Regions from separate parts of the Shewanella pealeana ATCC 700345 genome, predicted to be linked through region 3. Evidence: predicted binding sites of a transcription regulator. Region 3 holds the regulator's gene; each other region holds the start of a gene.
What was found. The regulator ArgR, encoded in region 3, controls arginine synthesis, uptake and breakdown. The targets are predictions, from matches to a motif close to ANTGAATANNTATTCANT.

Region 1 (7,793 bases), 410 kb from region 3:
TTATGTTGCTAAGCAGCAAGCACAACTTGAAGAAGCGGCTGCATTACTGAAGGGCGATAGTGCTTCTGTGGTTGCTAAGCTTAAAGCACAGCTTGATAAGACTAAGTTACTTGAAAAAGAGCTATCTCAACTAAAAGACAAGTTGGCAGCTGCGACTAGCGCCGATCTTGCTGGCGAAGCTGTTGACGTGAATGGCGTTAAGGTTCTCGTTAAGAAACTTGAGGGTGTTGATGCTGGGGCTCTTCGTGGTCTACAGGATGAGCTCAAGCAAAAGCTGCAGTCAGGTATCGTAGTGCTAGCGATTGCCGGCGAAGATAAAGTTAATATGATCGTTGGTGTGACTAAAGATCTTACTGGTAAGGTTAAAGCGGGTGAGCTTGTAGCCTCTATAGCAGTACAAGTTGGCGGTAAAGGCGGTGGACGTCCTGATATGGCTCAAGCCGGTGGTAGCCAGCCTGAGAACCTAGACGCTGCTTTAGAGCAAGTTATTCCATGGATCTCTGCTAAGCTTGCATAATTGCTAGCGATAACGAGATATTAAGAAGCGCCCTTTAAGGGCGTTTTTTTATGGCATAAACAAAAATACTCTAGAGGGCAGGGGGAGTGGATTGAGGCTTTAGTTAACTTTATTACTATTCATCCAATGCTTTTACTGGCTAAAAGAGCAAGCGAATGAGCAAATAGCTATTTATATAAATGTTGAATTGTTTGGTTAAAGTATCAGCAATGTGGCCTTTGGTTTGGGGAATGTGCGCTTTCATGTTAGTTTAATGTCAATGCTTGATAGTCGTACGACCGAGCAAAGATTAATCTTAATATGGCTAAAAAGGTTTCAGGTAGATAACTGTGATTTATTACTGAAAAAGCTGTAATTATTTGACGCTTTTCTAATAGAAGACTGTTAATTTGTACTAAGCTAACCTTATAATACAGATATAACGGAATTATGCCGTATAAGCAGAACTAGGAACTAAAGGAGCAATGTAATGCTGATATTGACTCGTCGTGTTGGTGAAACACTGATGATTGGTGACGAAGTAACTGTCACTGTATTAGGCGTTAAAGGTAACCAAGTAAGAATTGGTGTAAATGCACCTAAAGAAGTCTCTGTACATCGTGAAGAGATTTACCAACGCATTCAGTCTGAAAAGTCAGGTACCCCATCTGAAGGCGGTAACTTTTGATCTGAATGGATCACTTAAGAATTTTAGAAGCCAGTTTTTAACTGGCTTTTTTATTTTCTGGCTTCTAGCTTCAAGGCTCTGTAGCTCACAGAGTTTAGACTTATATAAATGTACTACTCCAAAAGAAGTCTTCTTTAGTACAGGCTAGAGGCATTTACCCGCGCATTCTGTCTGAGAAAACAGCTCACCAGTCGATAATGGCTATTTTGATCTGAATGAGATCAGTTTGAGGCTATTGGTAAATATGTAGAAGCCAGTTAATAACTGGCTTTTTATTTTCTGGCTTCTGGCTTCTAGCTTCTAGGCTCTGTAGCTCACAGAGTTTAGACTTATGTAAATGTACTACTCTCAAAGAAGTCTTCTTTGTACAGGCTAAAGACATTTACTGCGCATTCAGTCTGAGAAAACAGCTCTCTAGTCGATAATGGTAATTTTGATCTGAATAAGACCAGTTTGAGGCTATTGGTAAATATGTAGAAGCCAGTTAATAACTGGCTTTTTTATTTTCAGGATTTGAAGCTTTGGGGAGAGGGCGCTAGGAGCTAAGTTAGTTTGACTCACTTTGCTCAAGTGAGTGTAAATGCGTCCACTCCCAAGAAGGCGTCCTGTTCTGGGGAAAGGAATTAAGCCGCGTATTTAGCCTGAAAAATCAGCTAAGCCCGCAGGTGGCAGTAATTTTGATCTGAATGAGATCAGTTTTAGCCTTAATAGGTAAATAGCTGAAGCCAGTTTATAGCTAGGTTTTTTATATTTAGGGCTTATGAATTCCAAATGAAATGTCGAAATAAACGCCTTTGAGCCGTAACTTAGACTGTTATACAGACAAGCTGCTTAAAAACAGCTCAAATGGAAATGGTTTCTTAAAAAGGGTTTGACTTATTTTCGGCAGACAGTAATATGTGCGCCAAGAAACGGAGAGGTGGCCGAGTGGCCGAAGGCGCTCCCCTGCTAAGGGAGTATGGGCTTTAACTCCCATCGAGGGTTCGAATCCCTCCTTCTCCGCCATTTCTTACAATAGACAACGATGCGGATGTAGCTCAGCTGGATAGAGTACCTGGCTACGAACCAGGCGGTCGGAGGTTCGAATCCTCCCATCCGCACCATTTCTATTGTCGTGATAAATGTTTTAGTGAGCGGATGTAGCTCAGCTGGATAGAGTACCTGGCTACGAACCAGGCGGTCGGAGGTTCGAATCCTCCCATCCGCACCATTAAATCATTTATAGCAGTAAGCATTCTATATGCGGATGTAGCTCAGCTGGATAGAGTACCTGGCTACGAACCAGGCGGTCGGAGGTTCGAATCCTCCCATCCGCACCATAGAATGAAAGAATTTAAGATTTTATATGAGCGGATGTAGCTCAGCTGGATAGAGTACCTGGCTACGAACCAGGCGGTCGGAGGTTCGAATCCTCCCATCCGCACCATATAAAACGATTGATTTAAGTAGTACCAATTTTGCGCGTGTAGCTCAGCTGGATAGAGTACCTGGCTACGAACCAGGCGGTCGGAGGTTCGAATCCTCCCACGCGCACCATGTATTGACGGAGAGGTGGCCGAGTGGCCGAAGGCGCTCCCCTGCTAAGGGAGTATGGGCTTTAACTCCCATCGAGGGTTCGAATCCCTCCTTCTCCGCCATCATTCGAACAAAAACCGCAACACTGTTGCGGTTTTTTGTCCTCAGAATGATTGTGATGTTTTAAGTTTTATATGAGCGGATGTAGCTCAGCTGGATAGAGTACCTGGCTACGAACCAGGCGGTCGGAGGTTCGAATCCTCCCATCCGCACCATATAAAACAGATTAGATTTAGATTGTACCGAGTTTGCGCGTGTAGCTCAGCTGGATAGAGTACCTGGCTACGAACCAGGCGGTCGGAGGTTCGAATCCTCCCACGCGCACCATGTTTTGCCGGAGAGGTGGCCGAGTGGCCGAAGGCGCTCCCCTGCTAAGGGAGTATGGGCTTTAACTCCCATCGAGGGTTCGAATCCCTCCTTCTCCGCCATTCATACCATACAAAAAAACCGCACCTAGTGCGGTTTTTTTGTATCTGTAATTTAATAAGCTCTTCAACTCTTCAACTCCTAGCCCCCGTATTAGCGTAATATTACAGCCTAGATTAGGCTTTAAATAAGACTATAAGCATCTGCTGAGCCGCACAGCATTAGTTATTTATTATCAAGTTTGCTCGTCACATCCGTAGCCTTGAAATAGAGAATACCAATCAGTATAAAGATTTGGTCGCTCAGCGAGAGTTTAGCGGTTCTGAGACAAGGTCATTAAATGCTCCTCGGTAACTGCTCCTGCGTTACTCTACCTCCTATATTCATATAGTCGTGCTTAAATGACATTCACCACATCAGACCTCCAAGGATGGAGGAAATGTCTTATGTATGTCGGGAACATACAAGACCATGTGGTTTGCAACGAGTGAAAGGCATAGTTGAACTCGGGTTAATCTCCCTCTTGCTTCATAAGAGTCACAGCATCAGAGCCGCTAAAACTCGCCATTCTGGAGCGTTTTTGGCTGCCTACTTCTGTGTTGAACAGCTTCAGAAGGGAGCAACCATTCTTTCAGCTATTCGCCTTGAATTAGTTTGCTAAAACGCTCTGAGTAGATCAACTTCTTAGACTGATTGGTATTACTCTCGTTGCTTGAAATTTGCGCAGAAAACTAACAGTGAAAATTGCATAAAATTTCATTTAGGTTTATTTCTGCTCTATCTGTTCTTTTTTCTGAATTCATTTTCCCGTAAATACGCTGTTAAATTTGGGAAAGTTGCTGTTAAAGCTCGTATATTGTCGGATGTTCAATTTTATCGTTGATTTTATGTGGATTTATTAGTCGCTGGTAATTAATAATTGTTTTTATGGTATGACCAATTTACAACGGGTTCGCTACTTTGTTATAAATTAGTTATTGTTTAAGTCGGCGCTAGCCCTTAGATAGTAAACATGTACCTGAAATGAATGGAATAAATTGCATAATGTGTGAATGAATAGTGAATATTTATTTTTAAAGGTTCAATACTGTTCACAACTTCATACCAATGAGAGGAAGAGATGGCTTCAATATCTGAGCAGTTATATGACGCATTGGGGATCATGATACTAGGCATGTCACTAGTATTTGTTTTTCTAAGTATTCTTATTGTTGCGATGAAATTGGTTGCTCGACAGTTTGGACCTACGCCGCCATGCGCGAGTTCGTTAACAGAGAGTCAGCCGCAATCGAGTCAATCCGCAGTGAGCCCATTAATGGCGGCGGTTATTACTGCTGCAATTCATCAGCACCGTAAAAAAGCATAATAAAAGTAGGGAGTTTTTGTATGAGCAAGCCATTGGCTTTAACTGATGTTGTCTTAAGAGATGCACACCAATCTATTCTCGCTACTCGTTTGCGTACCGAAGATATGTTACCTATTGCGCCACTACTGGATAAGGTGGGCCTTTGGTCTATAGAGTCATGGGGCGGTGCCACTTTTGACTCTTGTATTCGTTATTTAGGTGAAGATCCTTGGGAGAGGATCCGTGAACTCAAGAAGGTTATGCCTAATACACCTCAACAGATGTTATTGCGCGGACAAAACCTCCTAGGTTACCGTCACTATGCAGATGACCTAGTACATCGTTTTGTTGAGCGAGCCCATACCAATGGTGTCGATGTATTCCGTGTCTTCGATGCGATGAACGATGTGCGCAACCTAGAAACTGCGGTTAAAGCTGTTGTCGAAGTCGGCGGCCATGCTCAAGGCACACTATCTTATACTACTAGCCCAGTGCATAACTTGACCACTTGGATCTATATGGCAAAGCGTATCGAAGATATGGGTTGCCATTCTCTGTGTATTAAAGACATGGCTGGGCTATTAAAGCCATTTGAAGCATTTGAGCTTATTAGCCAAATTAAGTCGCAAACCGATCTGGTTTTATCTCTGCACTGTCATGCCACTACAGGCCTAAGTACGGCAACCTATCAAAAAGCCATTGAAGCTGGCATCGATGTCCTCGATACGGCTATCTCTTCAATGAGTCAGACCTATGGACACAGTGCAACTGAAACCTTGGTTGCTATGGTTGAAGGCACTGATAGAGCAACGGGTTACGATATGGCGTTGCTTGAAGAGATCGCGGCTTACTTTAGAATCATACGTAAGAAGTATGCGGCTTTCGAAGGTGAGCTAAAGGGGATCGACTCACGTATCCTGCGTGCTCAAGTGCCTGGTGGAATGCTGACTAATATGGAAAGCCAGCTCAAAGAGCAGGGCGCCGCTGACAAGTTAGATCTTGTACTTGAGGAGATCCCTCGAGTACGAGAAGACTTAGGTTTCTTGCCTTTAGTCACGCCAACCTCACAAATCGTTGGTACTCAGTCTGTTATCAACGTACTAACAGGTGAGCGTTATAAATCAATGACTAAAGAAACTGAAGGGGTATTAAAAGGTGAATACGGTGCAACACCTGCCCCTGTTAATGCCGAACTTCAGCAGCGTGTATTGGCTGGCAAAGAAGCGATTACCTGCCGCCCGGCAGACTTGCTTGAGTCTGAATTAGATAAATTGCGCATCGAGTTAAAAGAGAAAGCCGCTGCCGATGGCATAACGCTTGCTGAAGAGCTCGATGATGACGTTCTGACATACGCATTATTCCCACAGATCGGTCTTAAATTCCTTAGTAATCGTAATAACCCTGATGTGTTTGAGCCAAAGCCTGAGGTGGCGGCTAAAGCACTGGAGGAAGCTAAGAAGGCTGAGATTGCAGCGGCCAATAAGCAAGGGCCAGAAACTTATACTGTTACTGTTCAAGGCCAAAGCTTTGTGGTTGAAGTCGCAGAAGGGGGGGATATCAGTCAGATCACCCCAAGCGAGAATGTAGTGCCGTTTACTGCACCAGTTCAAGCTGCGCCAGTTGTGGATCTATCTGCAGTTAAGCATGAGCAGAATGCGCCGCTTTCGGGCAATATCTTTAAAGTACACGTCTCGCCTGGCGATAGCGTCAAAGAGGGGGATGTTGTGATCATTCTAGAAGCGATGAAGATGGAAACCGAAGTTCGTGCAGAGGCCGATGGGGTGATCTCAAAGGTTTGGGTTAAAGAAGGTGACGCTGTCGCAGTGGGTAGTCAATTGTTGGCATTAGCTTAGGGGTCATCATGGAAGGATTAATCGCGTTTTGGTCTGAATCTGGCATTGCTAACTTTACCTCGGGCCAATTGCTAATGATGGGCGTGGGTTGCCTGTTGTTATATTTAGCAATCGCAAAGAAGTTTGAACCATTATTGCTGTTACCCATAGGCTTTGGTGCCATATTAGCAAACATTCCCAATGGTGGATTTACCGAGGAAGGCGGCCTGCTGTATTTTGCCTACCACGTGGGTATTGAAACAGGAGTGTTTCCGCTGCTTATCTTTATGGGAGTGGGCGCGTTAACAGACTTTGGCGCGCTTATCGCTAATCCTAAGATGTTGCTACTTGGCGCAGCGGCCCAGTTTGGTATTTTTGCCACCTTAATCGGCGCGATTGCACTTAACTGGGTACCGGGTTTTGAGTTCTCCATGACAGATGCGGCGGCGATTGCCATCATTGGTGGCGCGGATGGACCAACGGCTATCTTCTTAGCATCTAAACTGGCACCGGATCTACTCGGGGCAATTGCGGTTGCAGCCTATTCATATATGGCTTTGGTACCACTGATCCAGCCGCCAATCATGCGTCTGCTGACGACCGAGTCTGAGCGTAAAATCAAGATGGAGCAGCTGCGAGAGGTAAGCAAGAAGGAGAAGATTATCTTCCCTCTGATGGTGCTTGGCTTAACTATCTTGTTCCTGCCAGCTGCGACGCCACTGGTTGGTATGTTCTGCCTAGGTAACTTGATGCGCGAATCGGGCGTAGTCGATAGATTATCGAGTACCGCGCAGAATGAGTTGATCAATATAGTGACCATTTTCTTAGGCCTTGCTGTGGGCTCTAAATTATCTGCCGAGCAGTTTCTGCAGATGGAGACCTTAGGGATCTTAGTACTGGGCGCTGTTGCTTTCTCGATTGGTACTGCGGCGGGTGTGTTAATGGCCAAACTGATGAGTAAGCTCTCTGGCGGTAAGATTAACCCTCTGCTAGGGGCGGCAGGTGTCTCTGCAGTTCCTATGGCGGCGCGAGTAGTGAACAAGGTCGGTCTCGAGGCTAATAATCAGAACTTCCTGTTGATGCATGCAATGGGGCCAAACGTGGCCGGAGTACTAGGTAGTGCTGTTGCTGCTGGTGTGTTGTTAGCTGTACTTGGTTAGTCGATGCCTTTTGAAAAATCCCGTATTCAGTATTTGATGCGGGATTTTTTATTAATTGAGCAATGATAAATTGTTGCTGTTAATTTAATCTGTTCTGGCATAGTCTAATTTAGTCACTTTATTAACCAGATTATGAGCTTATGCGTCGCCTTCCGCCATTAAACCCTTTGAGAGCCTTCGAGTCTGCCGCTAGACATGAGCATTTCTCTCGTGCTGCAGATGAACTCTGCGTCACCCATAGCGCGATTAGTCATCAAGTGAAGACTTTAGAAGATGCCTTAGGGATTAGGTTGTTTGAGAAGCAAGGCCGTAACGCAAAATTGACTCAGTC
Region 2 (7,793 bases), 2.5 Mb from region 3:
CGTCTCGCCCCTGTTTGAAAGAGGTGAGCTCATCGGGTATCAATCAGTCCGCATGGCTGCAAGCCCTCAACTCACCGATAAAGCCTCTAAAGTCTACCAGCGCCTAAATCAGGGTAAACGTGTTGATGATCCCATCAGCTTAGCCAATAAAAGATTGTTGTCAGCAATTTGTGTCTGCACTGGGCTATTGATTGCTGGTGCGATATGGGGATGGACAGTCATCATTGCTGGCATCATTCTAATGGGGATCAATCTTGCCATCTTTTACGATGAAGCTTTTCGAGTGCCTGAAAAACTGATGAGAATGAAGCAAAAATATGACTCGGTCAGTCGCTTTATCTATTGTGGGCGCGATACCTCTTCTCTATTAGATTTCCAGTTAATGATGAAAGACGCCAAGCTACAAGGGGTACTTGGACGCTCCCAAGATAATGCCGAGCATATTGAAGATATTGCCAACCAACTGATTGCCGCTACAGAGCAAACCCATACTGGCTTAAACATTGAAAAACAACAGATAGAGCAGATGGCCAGTGCCACCGAAGAGATGGGAACCACCATCAGCGAAGTCGCTAGAAACACCCAATCCACCTCAGACAGCATTCAACATAGCTATCAGTTTTGCCAAGAGAGTCGTGAGAAAATGCAGCAAAATGCCGCAGGTATTCATCAGCTGTCAGATTCTGTTGCCGAAGCCGCAGCTAACGCACTCTTACTGAATAAAGAGGCCGAGCGAGTCGCCAGCGCGATGTCAGAAATCGATTCAATTGCCGAGCAAACCAACTTGCTCGCACTCAATGCAGCTATCGAAGCCGCTCGAGCTGGAGAGCAAGGACGAGGGTTTGCGGTTGTCGCCGATGAAGTAAGAGCACTATCGAGCCGTACTCAGCAATCAACCACTAGCATTTCTGAGAGTGTTGATAAAATGTTTAGCATGCTCACGCTCTGGTCTAAGCAGATGAATCACAGTAAATCCCAAGCATTATTATGCAGCAAAGATGCCGAAATCTCCGTACAAAAGGTGGATACCATCTATCAATCGATGAAGAATATTCAACAATTAGCCATCCAAAATGCGGTTGCGGCAGAACAACAAACCTTAGTTGTGGCCGAGATAAACCAAAATATCAGTCAAATTAGCCAAGCATCGAGTGAGAATCTATGCGCCGTGAACTCGGTTGAGGCCTCAGTGAAGCAGTTAATAATTAATGCAGAGAAAGCAAAATCTTTGAGGAAAACATTTAGTTAATTCCTCTTTTAAAGTCCTTTTGGTCGTTACGCAGTCTGCGTGGCGACCAAAACCAACACCAAGCACGCAACAGCAACCCAACATTTATAAACATCTGTTTTAAAAAAGATTTAACCAAAAAAAGTTTTGTGCTTTTTCGTCAACTTCCGATACAATATAAATAATCACATTGAGCTAATAACTATTCGATGGTAGTGAAATCCACTACAGAATAACTGAATCGTTTTACTTAGATGTTTTAAGGCGATAATTTCGCCGACTAACAGTTGAATGGATATTCAATAATATTTCTGTTTATGCATAGACGTCTATTTATCGTCATATTAAGCAAAAACTCGTTATTTAGGGTGTAGAGAAAGTGTCAGAAAAACAAACCCACAACATAAAAACAATACTCACGTTCATCGTGCCTTCTTTGATTGGCTTGCTACTGTTTATGATGCCAATCAATTATCAAGATGCGCTGACTATCCCTATCGCGATCATCTCAAAAGGACTTCAAAATCTTTTAAGTGACGTTTTAGTCGGTATCGTGACAGCGATTGTTATCTTTACAGCACTAGCTTCATTATTCACAAAAGTATTAAAGCCTAAATTTATTGTTGAACAGCGTTTTCTAAACTCATTATTTAACGTTAGCCCTATCTGGCTAGTCGTACGTGTTCTGGGCGCTATCTTTATTACGCTAACATTTTTCAATGTTGGCCCTGAAGCGATCCGCTCGGGTAGCACTGGTGCATTAGTGCTGAACGATCTACTACCTGTACTGTTTTCAGTATTTTTATTCGCAGGTATGTTACTGCCACTACTACTGAACTTTGGTTTACTAGAGCTGTTAGGCACCATGCTAACCAAAGTCATGCGCCCTATCTTTAACCTACCGGGCCGAAGTGCTATCGACTGCATGGCCTCATGGTTAGGTGATGGTAGTGTGGGTATTTTAATGACCAGCAAGCAGTATGAAGCTCGCTTCTACACCCAAAGAGAAGCTGCTGTGATTGGTACCACCTTCTCAGCAGTGTCAATTACCTTCTCTTTAGTGGTGATCTCTCAGGTTCAGCTAGAACATCTTTTTGTGCCTTTCTACTTAACCGTATGTCTTGCAGGTTTCGTTGCCGCAATCGTGGTACCTAAGCTGCCACCGCTATCATGGAAGAAAGATCTCTATGTAGACGAGACACCACGTCATGCTGATGATGAAACGGTTCCTGCCGGTCACAACGTATTCTCTTGGGGTCTGCACCAAGCACTCACTAAGGCTTCTCAAGCCGGTGGCGTTAAGCACACGCTTGTTGATGGCATGAAGAACGTGGTTGATATGATTTTTGGCGTGATCCCAGTGGTAATGGGTATCGGTACTATCGCGCTAATGATCGCCGAGTTCACCCCAATCTTTGAATATTTGGGTATGCCGTTCATTCCACTACTAGAGCTACTACAGGTTCCTGAAGCCGCGGCAGCATCGAAGACGATTATGGTGGGCTTTGCGGATATGTTTATCCCAGCTATCTTAGCCAGCTCTATCGAATCAGATATGACACGCTTTATCATCGCAACCTTGTCTGTGACTCAGCTGATCTACATGAGTGAAGTGGGCGCGTTACTGATAGGTAGTAAGATCCCAGTTAACTTCCTAGAGTTATTCGTGATCTTCATCTTAAGAACATTAGTAACACTGCCAGTTATTGCGGGTGTGGCGCATCTAATTTTCTAAGCTTGCCCCCAAAAATATAAAAAGGAGCGAATTTTCGCTCCTTTTTTGTATCTGTAATCCTTCCCCGAAGCTCGTCACAAAGTCGACATAAATAGTTCATCCTGTCGTCAATAAGCTCTTTTACGCTAGCGCTAACACATAGTTTCAGTGGCAAACCAATGACCAAGCAGCCAAACACTAAGTCTCAACAAACAACATCTACAGTCAGCCCTATCCATCCGTTTTCAGCGCCTTTGTGTGTCAATGCCCTGTGGTTATCCGACGTTCATTTAGGTAGCAAAGACTGTAAGGCTGAGTATCTGCTACAGCTACTTAAACAAGTCGAAACTGAGTCATTATATCTAGTGGGTGACATCTTTGATGTCTGGGCATTAAAGCGCCGAGTCTACTGGCCTGAATCCCATAACAAGGTATTACAACAACTATTAAAAATGGCGCGTGATGGCACCAAGCTTGTCTATATCCCAGGTAACCATGATGAAATATTAAAGCCATATAGTGGTTTTCACCTTTGGGATCTGTCTATCGCTAACGAATATATTCACACTGGTGTGACTGGCCGAAAATATCTCATGCTACACGGCGATCAGTTTGATTCTGAAGTCTGTGTCGGCCGAGCTTACGCCAAGCTAGGTGACCATCTATATGACCTATTACTACTGCTAAACCGTGGACTTCATAAGGTACGTAATTGGCTTGGCTATCCATACTGGTCGTTAGCCAGCTATATCAAATTACGCATCAACAAGGCTCAACAAGCCATTAACGATTATCAGTCTGCTGTGCTGCGTTACGCAAATAGCAAAGACGTCGATGCTGTGATCTGTGGTCACATCCACCAGCCGGCTCTGAATATTCAAGATAAGATCCTTTATGCCAATGATGGTGATTGGGTGGAGAACTGCACCTTAATCGCAGAATCTAATCAGGGCGACATTCATCTGCTTAAGTGGAACGAAACTACAGCACAGGCCGAAATCATCTGCTGCCACTCTTTTGATGATAACCAGCAAGCACCAAGGCAGCAGCACGTTGCCTAAGCTATTCTACTGAAGGGTTCATAGATAAGTCTCCAAAGTGTCAACTTATCTCAGGACGGGACAGACACTACATAACAAAAAGCCAGTCACTGATGACTGGCTTTTTTATGGTTATGGTTAGACTATAGGTAATTGGAAATCGAAATTAAATCGCCCAACCGCCCATATAGAACACCACCAAACCTAAGGTAATCGCAAGCACACCCGGCTTGAGTTTGCGCCACTCACCGCTACATAGACGGCCAATAACAAGTGTCACAAAGCCTAATAAAATACCAGTGACGATATTACAGCTTAAGATAATAAATACTGCACAGGTCAAGCCTGCCATAGCATCGACTTTATCGTCAAAATCCAGCTTAGTCACATTACTTAGCATCAACAGACCCACATACATTAGCGCTGGAGCCGTTGCATAAGCTGGCACTAGGTAGCTAAGTGGCGCTAAGAACATCATTAGCAGGAACAGCACACCGACGATTGTTGCCGTTAGGCCTGTTTTACCACCCGCAGCAGTACCTGCTGCCGACTCGATATAAACAGCAGCGGGTGCGCCGCCGACTGCGCCAGCAAAGATGCTGCTAACAGAGTCTGAAGTTAATGCCTTACCACCATCGATGATGTTGTCATTCTTATCGAGCAGATCGGCTTGCCCCGCAACCGCACGAATCGTGCCTGTTGCATCAAAAATTGCCGTCATCACCAAGGCTAATACGATAGGCAGAACTACAGGGTTCAATGCGCCCATGATATCGAGCTGGCCGATAAGTGAGTTATCAGACATCAAGTCTGGCAGCGCGAAAAAGCCTTGGAACTTGACGGCAGGATCGAATATTAAACCAAATACCGATAGCGCTATGATCACCACAAGGATGCCACCTGGCATGCCGCGGCGCTCAAGACCGATAGTCGCTGCAAGCCCAATAATCGTCGCAATCACAGGTAGGCTATGAATATCGCCTAGCGCCACAGGCAAGCCTGTATCGTTGGCAACAATCAACTGCACGCTGTTAGTAGCAATTAACAGTAGAAACAAGCCGATACCAATACCCGTACCGTGAGCAATACCTTTTGGCAAGTTAGTCAGTACCCACTGACGCACGCCGGTCACACTCACTAGCGTGAATACGATACCCATCAAGAAGATAGCGCCAAGAGTCACAGGAATAGAGATCCCTTGACCTAACACCATACTAAAAGCGGTGAAAGCGGTTAGCGAAATCGCGCAGCCAATCGCCATTGGCAAGTTCGCCCATAAGCCCATCAGTAATGAGCCAAAGGCCGCAATTAAACAGGTCGCAATAAAGACTGCACCTGTATCAAATCCGGCAGCGCCTAACATATTCGGCACCACAATCACCGAATACACCATGGCTAGAAACGTGGTAAAACCCGCGATCACTTCGCGTCTTAGGGTGCTTCCACGAGCTGATATTTTGAAATAACGATCCAGAACTGAATCGGCAGGAGTAACAGGGGTTGCAAGAGTCTGTTCAGACTTCATAGTAGTAATACCTTTTGATCTCTTAAATATGGTTAACCAATTGAGTTCAATTGGCCACTTGGCTATGGCAGGTAGAGCCCCGACTAAAATATCGGGTGAGAGATCCACTTATGCTATAAATAGACACAAGTGACCTGCGAGCAATATGCCTGGTAAAATTTACTCTTACCAACACAGCCTTTGTTGGCGCGGAGTGTACCGCAATCGAGACAGAGGAAATAGCTCACTGGGAATATTTTTGATTAGTATCAAGAAAAACCTGTCATTAACTTGGGACTTTTTCACTCTAACTTATTTAAAACACAAAAAAGCAGCACCTAAGTACTGCTTTCACACTGCCAACCTAATGCTTATCGGCGGCGATTACTGCCTCCCAAGGCGCGCCTCTTAGCTCTTTGACGCTGAGCCGTTTTGCTATTCTTTCGACTAACAGGTTCGCTCTTGGTTAAGTCCGGCTCAAAACCTGGCAGCCATTGCGGTGCCAAGCGTTTATCTAACACCGTCTCCACCTCTTCAAGCAGTAAGGCATCATCTTCACTATATAGAGTTACCGCTTTGCCCACACTACCTGCGCGCCCAGTACGGCCGATCCGGTGGATGTAATCTTCGGCAATAAAGGGGATCTCATAGTTGACCACGTATTTAAGCTCAACAATATCTAACCCTCTAGCTGCTACATCGGTAGCCACAAGCGCTTTAATCTTGCCCTGCTTAAAATCATTGAGCACCTGTTCTCGAGCACCTTGGCCTAAGTCACCATGAAACGCCTTAGTCTCAATTCCGGTCGCTAACATCTTTTGTGCAATAGTATCGGCGGTCTGCTTCTTGCGGCTAAAAATAAGCACCTGATGCCAGTCATACTTCTTGATTAGATGACAAATCAACTCTGTCTTACGATCACTATCTACGGCATAGACTATCTGCTCAACACTGTCTGCAGCGCTATTGGCTTTATCGACCTCTATTCGTGCAGGTTTATGCAATAGCTTCTTACTTAAATCATAAATTGCCGTGCTAAAGGTGGCCGAAAATAGCGAGGTCTGACGCTTAGCCGGCAGACGCGTTAAGATGGCACTAATTTCATCCATAAAACCCATGTCTAGCATGCGATCGGCTTCATCGAATACTAAGTAGTCAATACTCGATAGGTTCAATGAGCCACGGCGAAGGTGATCTAGCAAGCGTCCCGGTGTCGCGACAATAATATCGCAGCCCGCAGCTAATTTTGTTGCCTGAGCATCAATACTCACACCACCATAGATCACCACGCTAGCAATATCTGTATTAACCGCATACTGGCTAACATTGCCGTTCACTTGCACTGCGAGCTCTCGCGTTGGCACTAAGATAAGCGCAGTGGGCAGTCGGCTAGTCAAACAATCCTCGGCGCTTCTATCGAGCAAGCGTTGCAGTAGTGGCAAGGTGAATGCGGCGGTTTTACCTGTCCCAGTTTGCGCGCTCGCCATGATATCTTGACCGCTTAAAATAACCGGGATAGCCTCGGCTTGAATGGCCGTTGGCTGTTGGTAGCCTTTTTGCGCAAGCACGCGTTGAAGTTTGTCACCTAAGGGGAGAGATGAAAATGACACTGACATTCCTTAACTTGATCCAAGAATCACAATCTAAACAGCTGCAGAGTTTAACAGAAGTCTTCTCTAATAATTAAACATTAAACTGCCACTGAAGTGCTTCTCCTACTATGGGTTATTCCAGCCACCAGCTTTTGTCTATCACCGGGGTGTTAGCTGGTAGGGTAGGATTATCTAAGTAGAACAATTTTCGTTTTGGCAATTGGGCTTGTTTTATCTGCGCTTTATGATGTTTTAAGAATAGCTGCTTAAAAGAGCCATCGTTCAACGCCAGATTAAGGCCTTCCTCTAGTCGCTCTGCCAATAGCGGGTTATTGTTATTAACGAAGAAATACACTGGGTATTCATATTGCAGCGCGATATGCTTATCGATAACCAGATCTGGATAGCGACCTGAATTTTCTCTTTGCTCACGCCAAGCCTCATTCACACCTCTAGGAAAGTAATCGAAGCGTTTAGCGTTAAGCATGGCGAACAGGTTCTGATAAGTGGGCTGCTTTTGCACCGAAATATTATTACTGTCTAAAATAGCCATGTCAGCCCAGTGAAATACAAACCCGGCTTCGAATTGCTGTTTAAATTGCACAAAGCTATCAATTTCTATGCTATCAATTTTTAAGCTATCGTTTTCAGAGCTAGCCACTGCAGCAAAACGTTCAACATTATCTTTATGTATGAGTAGCACCCGTAAACCTAA
Region 3 (7,793 bases):
ACTTCCCTAACCAAGATAATCGTGGCTCACATATCAACGTATCCGGTATGGCATTGGCTAAACATTCTAAGAATCAAGCTTTAGCGCTTCAGTTGATGGAGTATTTATCTGGTAATAAGGCCCAGCAAGCTTATGCAGAAGTAAATTTTGAATACCCTGTTAAAGCCGACGTTCAGCCGTCAGAACTCGTCGCTTCTTGGGGAGAGTTTAAAGCCGACGACCTACCGATTTACAAGTTGGCTGAATATCATGGCGCAGCGATTAAGTTACTCGATGAAGTTAAGTTTGATCTCTAGCCAAAGACTCGTGATAACTTAAGGTTGAGCTAACCTAATGGGGCTAAGCTTAGAATAGCGCTCAGAAGTTAATGCGTTAGCTCGGCTTACAAATATTTAAGTTAACCTATCGTTAGATAGGTTTTCTTGTTTTTATCAAAGTACACGGATGTTTATTTTTAGGTAGTTAATCTTATGGTTTTAGGCTTAGCTAAAGGCTGGTCTGTTGCGGGTTACACCTTGGCGTTATTTATCATAATGCCACTTATTGCGTTAATCGTTCAGTCGTTCTTGCCCGATGAAGCTGTATTTGGCCATCTGTTTAATACGGTTTTACCCACCTACATCAGTAACAGTCTGTGGTTGATGCTTTGGGTTGTCGTTGGCTCATTATTCATTGCTGTTCCAGCTGCTTGGCTTGTGGCTAAGTGTCAGTTTCCTGGACGTCAAATCTTTCAGTGGGCACTGTTACTGCCATTAGCCATGCCCGCTTATGTGGTCGCCTATGTTTACACGGATCTGTTTGATTATGCTGGCCCCGTACAGGGAGCACTACGCAGCTTTTTTGGCTGGCAGACTCCTCAAGATTACTTCTTCCCCGAGGTGCGCTCATTAGGCGGCGCATCCATCATGTTAGCGCTAGTGCTGTTCCCCTATATTTATCTGTTAGCCCGCACCGCTTTTATGGAGCAGTCAGCTAGTTTGAGTCAGGCTACGCGCGTGATGGGTTGCGGCCCATGGAAAAGCTTTTGGCGTCTAAGTCTGCCGATGGCTAGGCCTGCATTGGCAGTCGGCGCGGCCCTAGTGGCGATGGAAACCGCGGCGGATTTTGCGACTGTGAGTTACTTTGCTGTGCCGACATTGACCACGGCGGTTTACGATACTTGGTTTGAATATGGCAGCTTAACGGCGGCGGCAAAGCTTTCCACTATTATGTTATTAGTTATTTTTGCCATGGTGGGTTTTGAGCGATTCGCGAGGCGTAAGCAAAAGCTATTTCAGAAGCAATCGACACCGGGAGAACTCGATATTTATCCACTGTCTGGTTTGAAGGCATTTGCGGCAACGACCTACTGTGGCGCTCTTTTGACTCTAGCCTTCCTGTTACCTTTTATTATCTTGCTGCAATACGCCTATGGTTATTTTTCCGAAAGCTGGAATGAAGAGTTTTTTGAATACAGTTTTAATAGCTTATGGATCTCTATGCTAGTGAGCGTCATCTGTGTGGCTATCGGTATTGTGCTGATGTTTATTCGCCGCATTAGCCCAAGGCGCGCAGATATACTCCCTTCTAGATTGGCCTCAACGGGCTATGCATTACCCGGCACTGTATTAGCTATCGGCATTTTAGTGCCTTTTACTCGGCTCGATTTTGCCATCAATGATCTGGTTGAATACCTTGGTTTTCAGGGCCCAGGGCTTATCTTAACCGGCAGTAGCTTCATTATTGTCTGTGCCTTTACGATCCGCTTTGCTGCTATTGCGATAGGCAGTATTGAGAACAGTTATAAACGCATCTCGCCATCGCTGGATATGGCGGGGATCACTATGGGTCTTAAACCATTAGGTCTTTTAAGGTGGGTACATATACCTCTTCTTAGAAAAGGTATCTTTGCTGGATTACTGCTGGTGTTTATTGAATGTATGAAGGAGCTGCCAGCAGCATTGCTCTTAAGGCCAATAGGCTTTGAAAACTTGGCGACTTATGTATTCCAATTTGTGTCGGACGAACAGCTCGAACACGGTGCGTTAGCCGCCATCGTAATAGTACTCGTCGGCTTAGTTCCACTTATCTACCTTAACCGTTCCTTGGAGCAGGATAATTAATATGGCCACTTTACAAGTTAAGCAAGTGTTTAGCGACTACCAAGGACAACAGGTGCTAAAGGGCCTAGATCTCACTGTAGAAAAGGGAGAGATAGTCGCTCTCTTAGGCCCTAGCGGTTGCGGCAAGACCACCTTATTACGGGCTATTGCTGGGCTGCAGGCGATAAGTCACGGTAGTATCACTATAAACGATAGAGTCGTTGCGGATGATAGTTGTTTTATTGCCAGTGAGCAGCGTGGTGTTGGGATGATTTTTCAAGATTATGCATTGTTTCCTCATTTAACCGTTGCTGAAAATATTCTATTTGGCGTAGTTACACGCGATAAAGCCGTAAGGCGGGCGCGTTTACAAGAGATGCTCTCCCTAGTAAAGCTTGATGGGTTAGCTAAACGTTATCCTCATGAGCTTTCAGGCGGACAGCAACAGAGGGTATCTATTGCAAGGGCACTAGCCTATGAGCCCGAAGTGCTGCTATTAGATGAGCCTTTCTCTAATATTGACGCCAAGGTACGCCGAGAGATGATGCTAGAGATCCGGGATATCTTAAAGAAGCATAATGTAAGTGCGGTTTTTGTGACTCACAGTAAAGATGAGGCCTTTGTCTTTGCTGATAAGTTAGCGCTGTTTAACCAAGGTCAAATCGTACAGTGCGGCGAAGCGGAAAGTTTGTATTCTGCGCCTTCTGATAAGTATGTGGCAGACTTTCTAGGTGCCGGAAATTATTTAGAGGCGAGGGTACTTGATGGTCACCGTATCGTTACCGCAGTAGGTGAGATAGAGAGTGAGTCCGAGCTCAATTTACCCATACAAAGCCAGGTTGAAGTATTGTTAAGGCCACAACAGCTTTTATTGAAGGCCGATACTGGGGGGATAGGAGAGGTCATTAGCCGCCGCTTCTTAGGTAATATCTGCCAATATCAGGTTCAAGTAGCCGATAATATGCTTGATATACACAGTTCAGAGCTTGATTTTTTAGTCGGTCAGCGGGTCGCTATCGAGTGTAAGAATCATAGTTTGGTCTTGTTTTAAAATAATTTTATGTGATTTCCAGATGGTCAGAACTGGATGATAGCCGATAGAAGGCGGGAACAATGTATAGTCGCTGGCATTAAATTCAGTGGTTCCTTAAGGAATTTGCTACAAATTCTAGTTATTGTGCGTCAGTTAATGATATTAATAACTAAAGTTATAGATAATAATGCCGAATATTAATTAAGAGAAAGGGTTACATATAATAATGGATAGTCAGGTTATGCCTCGTGAACAGCTTGGAGTATGTGCAGAAGGAAACTTGCACAGTGTCTATTTAATGTTTAATGCTAATGAGAGTGTCGAGTCTGACATGCGTCCTTGTGTTGCCAATGTCGCGCAATACATCTTTGAATTGGCAGATCAATATTCTGATAGTGCATTTAACGGTTTTGTCGCAATTGGTGCAAACTACTGGGACACCTTATACCCCGATGCTCGACCAAGTCAGCTAAAGCCTTTCCCTGCTATGAATCGTGATAATCGAGATGCGCCAGCTATCGAGTATGACTTGTTCGTGCAAGTCCGTTGTGACCGTTTTGATATTTTACACTTAGTCGCTAATGAAGTTTGCCAAATGTTTGAAGGCTTAGTAGAGCTTGTAGACGAAGAGCGTGGCTTTAGGTTCCTCGATTCGCGCGACCTAACGGGCTTTGTCGATGGCACTGAAAACCCTAAAGGGCGCAGCAGACAAGAAGTGGCCTTGATTGGCGATGAAGATAGCCCATTTAAAGGTGGTAGTTATATTCATGTGCAAAAGTTTGCTCATAACTTGAGTAAATGGAATCGACTTCCAGTTAAGAAGCAAGAAGATATAGTGGGTCGCACCAAGTCCGATAATATCGAATATGCCTCGGCGGACAAACCGCTGACGAGCCATATTAAGCGTGTTAATCTTAAAGATAGCGAAGGTAAATCGATGGAGATCCTAAGGCAGAGCATGCCTTACGGTTCAGTTAAAGAGCAAGGTTTGATGTTTATCTCTACTTGTCGTAATTCAGTACATTTCGAGAAGATGTTAGAGAGCATGGTGCACGGTGACAATGAGGGAAATCACGATCATTTATTGCATTTCACTCAAGCGCTAACGGGCTCATCATTCTTCGCGCCTTCTCTAGATTTTATGATCTCAGTCAACGGCTAATAGGCTCGCTTATTTGAACAATAAAAAAACGCACGTTAAGGTGCGTTTTTTATTGGGAGTAATAGTGAAAATTATTCGCTATCAACTTCGTCTTTATCCCAATAGTTAGTGGTGCGTCGAGCGTAAATTTCGTTGACAGATTTTACCAGTACCTTGTTGGTTTCTGGATATACGACTACGTCGTGAATGTCTCGGTTTCCGACGACAAGAAACACAAAGTCTTTATCGCTATGGTTGACGAGTTTGTGAGAAATGCCGGTATCAGCATTGAAGCAGATATACTCTCCTTGGCTAAAGGAGTGAGGCTCATCGTCGATATAAAGCGTTGCTTCTCCATGCATGGCATAGATGTGCTCTTCTTCTTTAGTGTGGTAATGCGATACCGCTGAAGACTTACCTGGCGCTAATCGCTCCATGGTCACACCGATTTTTTCGCCGCCAGCCGCGTCACCTAAGTGTTTTTGCTCACTGGCATATTTATCTTCATGCTGCCAAGGTTCCCAGCATATATCATTGATATTTATTATATTACTCATACTTATTATTCCCCTCGACTAACAATACTGTCGCTTAGGATTATAACGATTATTGCTCAAGAGAGAAGCAGCTATTCAATATATTGTATAAATCATGCTGTTTCATACAGGGAGCGTTAAGCTGAGTGATGGCTTGGGAGAACACACGAGAAAGGGGAGTCGTACATCTAGGTGGAGATAAAAGACAAAATGCCGTAGCCCTTGGGTTACGGCATTTTTGGTGCAGATAGTCCGTCGCTTAAGCTAATGATTAAAGCATGAGCTTAGTCGGCGTAATTAAATAATGACTTAACCGTTTCTAATGTGTCTTCAATACTATGGATACTAGATGGGCAGATGAAAATCGTATCATCACCAGCAATGGTACCTAAAATACCTTCAGGCTTACCTATTGAATCAAGTAGACGAGCGATTAATTGTGCAGCGCCAGGGCTGGTTCTGACAACAATCATAGACTGGTTATGGTCAACATCTAGTACTAGGTTTTTAAGCGGGCTGCCAGCAGTAGGCACGCCTAGCTCTGCTGGGAGGCAATAAACCATCTCTTGTTTAGCGTTACGGGTTCTAACCGCACCAAACTTGCTTAGCATACGAGATACTTTAGATTGGTTGATATTGCTAAAGCCCTCAGCTTGTAGGGCGTTAACTATTTCACTTTGGGAACCAAATCGTTCCTCTTTTAAAATAGATTTGAAAGTCTTAACTAAATCATCTGGGCTTCTACTAGCTTGCATATATTATTATTCTTTATTCAAAAAAATCTGCACTATCATGATTATTTTCGTCATTTTTGTCAATTGGTATTCGTTTTTCTGAATAAAAATTCATTAAGAGATTCACTTAGGCTTAATGGTGTAACTTAAGTTAGAATGATTATTCTAATTTTTAACTTGCTAATTTATCATGCCTGCAGCTCTGTAAGCATGATATTCACTAGCTTTTTTCGTTTTTCGTCTTACATTAGCGTTGTAGATTATATGGGACACGACTAAGGGATAATTGAATTCTTTTTGTGAATCAAGTACTGTTGCGGCATTGGGAAGATGGATCTAAGTCACAAAATCCGAGAATTAACGGAGATAATTATGAAAGTTGCTGTACTTGGTGCTGCTGGTGGTATTGGCCAGGCGCTTGCCCTATTGTTAAAAACTCAATTACCTGCGGGTTCAAAATTGTCGCTTTATGATATCGCTCCAGTGACACCTGGTGTAGCGGTTGATCTAAGCCACATCCCTACAGCGGTTGAAGTTAAAGGTTTCGCAGGTGAAGATCCGACTGCAGCGCTAGAAGGTGCTGATGTTGTTCTTATCTCTGCTGGCGTTGCACGTAAACCTGGAATGGATCGCTCAGATCTATTTAACATCAATGCTGGTATCGTTCGTAACTTAGTTGAAAAGTGCGCCGCGACTTGCCCTAAAGCATTAATCGGTATTATCACTAACCCTGTCAATACAACTGTAGCGATTGCAGCCGAAGTATTGAAGAATGCAGGTGTTTACGACAAGAACCGCTTATTTGGGGTGACAACCCTTGATGTTATCCGCTCTGAAACTTTTGTTGCTGAAGCAAAAGGCTTGAATGTTGCTGATGTTAAGGTGCCAGTTATTGGCGGCCATAGTGGTGTGACTATTCTGCCGCTGCTTTCACAAGTTGAAGGCGTAAGCTTTACTGATGCCGAAGTTGCAGCACTTACTACCCGTATTCAGAACGCGGGTACTGAGGTTGTTGAGGCTAAAGCCGGTGGGGGTAGTGCGACACTTTCTATGGGGCAAGCGGCATGCCGTTTCGGTCTGTCATTAGTTCGCGGCCTTCAAGGTGAAGCTAATGTTGTTGAGTGCGCTTACGTCGACGGTGGCAGTGAACATGCTGAATTCTTCGCACAACCTGTTGTATTAGGTAAAAATGGCGTCGAAGAAGTGTTAGCTTACGGTGAAGTCAGTGCATTTGAAGCAAATGCACGTGATGCGATGCTAGATACACTTCAGGCTGATATCCAACTAGGTATTGATTTCGTCAAGTAATCAATTAGCTGCAATTAAAAAGGGAGCCACTAGGCTCCCTTTTTTGGTTTCTGATTTAGCCTTGTTGACTAATTGCTACGTTGAGTCGCAATTTTAGCTAAAGAGATGAGCGCTTTTTTATAATCAGAGTCAGGAATAATTGATAAGGCCGCAATTGCTTTTTCTGATTCTTCAATTGCACGCTGCTCTGTATACTCTAACGCGCCACAGTTTTTAAGTGCGGCGAGAATGACGTCGATATGTTCTGTACCGTCACCTTTCTCGATAGCATCACGGATAAGGGCTTTTTCAGTGTCATTACCGTTTGCCATTGCAAAAATAAGCGGCAATGTTGGCTTACCTTCGGCTAAGTCATCACCGATGTTTTTGCCAAGCTCTTCTGTGTCTGCGGTGTAATCGAGTAGGTCATCGGTTAACTGGAATGCAGTGCCCAAATACTTACCGTAGTCAGCTAGCGCCGTTTGCACTTCTATTGGGCTGTCAGCGAGTAATCCTGCAAGGCGAGTAGCCGCCTCAAACAGTTTTGCTGTCTTGCAATAGATAACACGCATATAGCTATCTTCAGTGGTGTCAGGGTCGTTACAGTTCATTAACTGTAGGACTTCACCCTCTGCTAGTACGTTGGTTGCGTCTGCAAGGATCTCTAGCACGTCTAAGCTACGAAGCTCTGTCATCATCTGGAATGAGCGTGTGTATAGGAAGTCACCGACTAATACACTTGCGCTATTTCCGAATAAGGCATTGGCGGTTTTTCTACCACGGCGCAACATCGACTCATCAACGACATCATCGTGTAACAGTGACGCAGTGTGAATGAATTCGATAATGGCGGCCAATTTAAGGTGAGAATCACCTTTATAGTCAATGGCACGAGCTGCTAGAATAGACAGCAGAGGTCGCAAGCGTTTACCGCCACCGTTAATAATGTAGAACCCAAGTTGATTAATTAGGGCAACATCT

Region 1: a site for ArgR is predicted at 4,184-4,201, ahead of SPEA_RS06305 (OadG family protein). Genes of this name have one in related genera too.
Region 2: a site for ArgR is predicted at 1,515-1,532, ahead of SPEA_RS15940 (YjiH family protein). Genes of this name have one in related genera too.

Annotation. Positions count from the first base shown of each region.
Region 1 is NC_009901.1:1,454,627-1,462,419, forward strand. It holds gene alaS (alanine--tRNA ligase) at 1-517, shown strand, start outside; gene csrA (carbon storage regulator CsrA) at 987-1,184, shown strand; tRNA gene SPEA_RS06255 (tRNA-Ser) at 2,098-2,189, shown strand; tRNA gene SPEA_RS06260 (tRNA-Arg) at 2,211-2,287, shown strand; tRNA gene SPEA_RS06265 (tRNA-Arg) at 2,318-2,394, shown strand; tRNA gene SPEA_RS06270 (tRNA-Arg) at 2,427-2,503, shown strand; tRNA gene SPEA_RS06275 (tRNA-Arg) at 2,534-2,610, shown strand; tRNA gene SPEA_RS06280 (tRNA-Arg) at 2,644-2,720, shown strand; tRNA gene SPEA_RS06285 (tRNA-Ser) at 2,730-2,821, shown strand; tRNA gene SPEA_RS06290 (tRNA-Arg) at 2,898-2,974, shown strand; tRNA gene SPEA_RS06295 (tRNA-Arg) at 3,010-3,086, shown strand; tRNA gene SPEA_RS06300 (tRNA-Ser) at 3,096-3,187, shown strand; gene SPEA_RS06305 (OadG family protein) at 4,246-4,491, shown strand; gene oadA (sodium-extruding oxaloacetate decarboxylase subunit alpha) at 4,512-6,323, shown strand; gene SPEA_RS06315 (sodium ion-translocating decarboxylase subunit beta) at 6,332-7,462, shown strand; gene SPEA_RS06320 (LysR substrate-binding domain-containing protein) at 7,603-7,793, shown strand, end outside.
Region 2 is NC_009901.1:3,705,723-3,713,515, forward strand. It holds gene SPEA_RS15935 (methyl-accepting chemotaxis protein) at 1-1,249, shown strand, start outside; gene SPEA_RS15940 (YjiH family protein) at 1,608-2,963, shown strand; gene SPEA_RS15945 (UDP-2,3-diacylglucosamine diphosphatase) at 3,122-4,003, shown strand; gene SPEA_RS15950 (NCS2 family permease) at 4,149-5,507, opposite strand; gene SPEA_RS15955 (DEAD/DEAH box helicase) at 5,858-7,096, opposite strand; gene SPEA_RS15960 (transporter substrate-binding domain-containing protein) at 7,212-7,793, opposite strand, start outside.
Region 3 is NC_009901.1:1,044,084-1,051,876, forward strand. It holds gene SPEA_RS04425 (Fe(3+) ABC transporter substrate-binding protein) at 1-296, shown strand, start outside; gene SPEA_RS04430 (ABC transporter permease) at 471-2,102, shown strand; gene SPEA_RS04435 (ABC transporter ATP-binding protein) at 2,104-3,132, shown strand; gene SPEA_RS04440 (Dyp-type peroxidase) at 3,341-4,276, shown strand; gene SPEA_RS04445 (cupin domain-containing protein) at 4,348-4,812, opposite strand; gene argR (transcriptional regulator ArgR) at 5,076-5,546, opposite strand; gene mdh (malate dehydrogenase) at 5,898-6,833, shown strand; gene ispB (octaprenyl diphosphate synthase) at 6,902-7,793, opposite strand, start outside.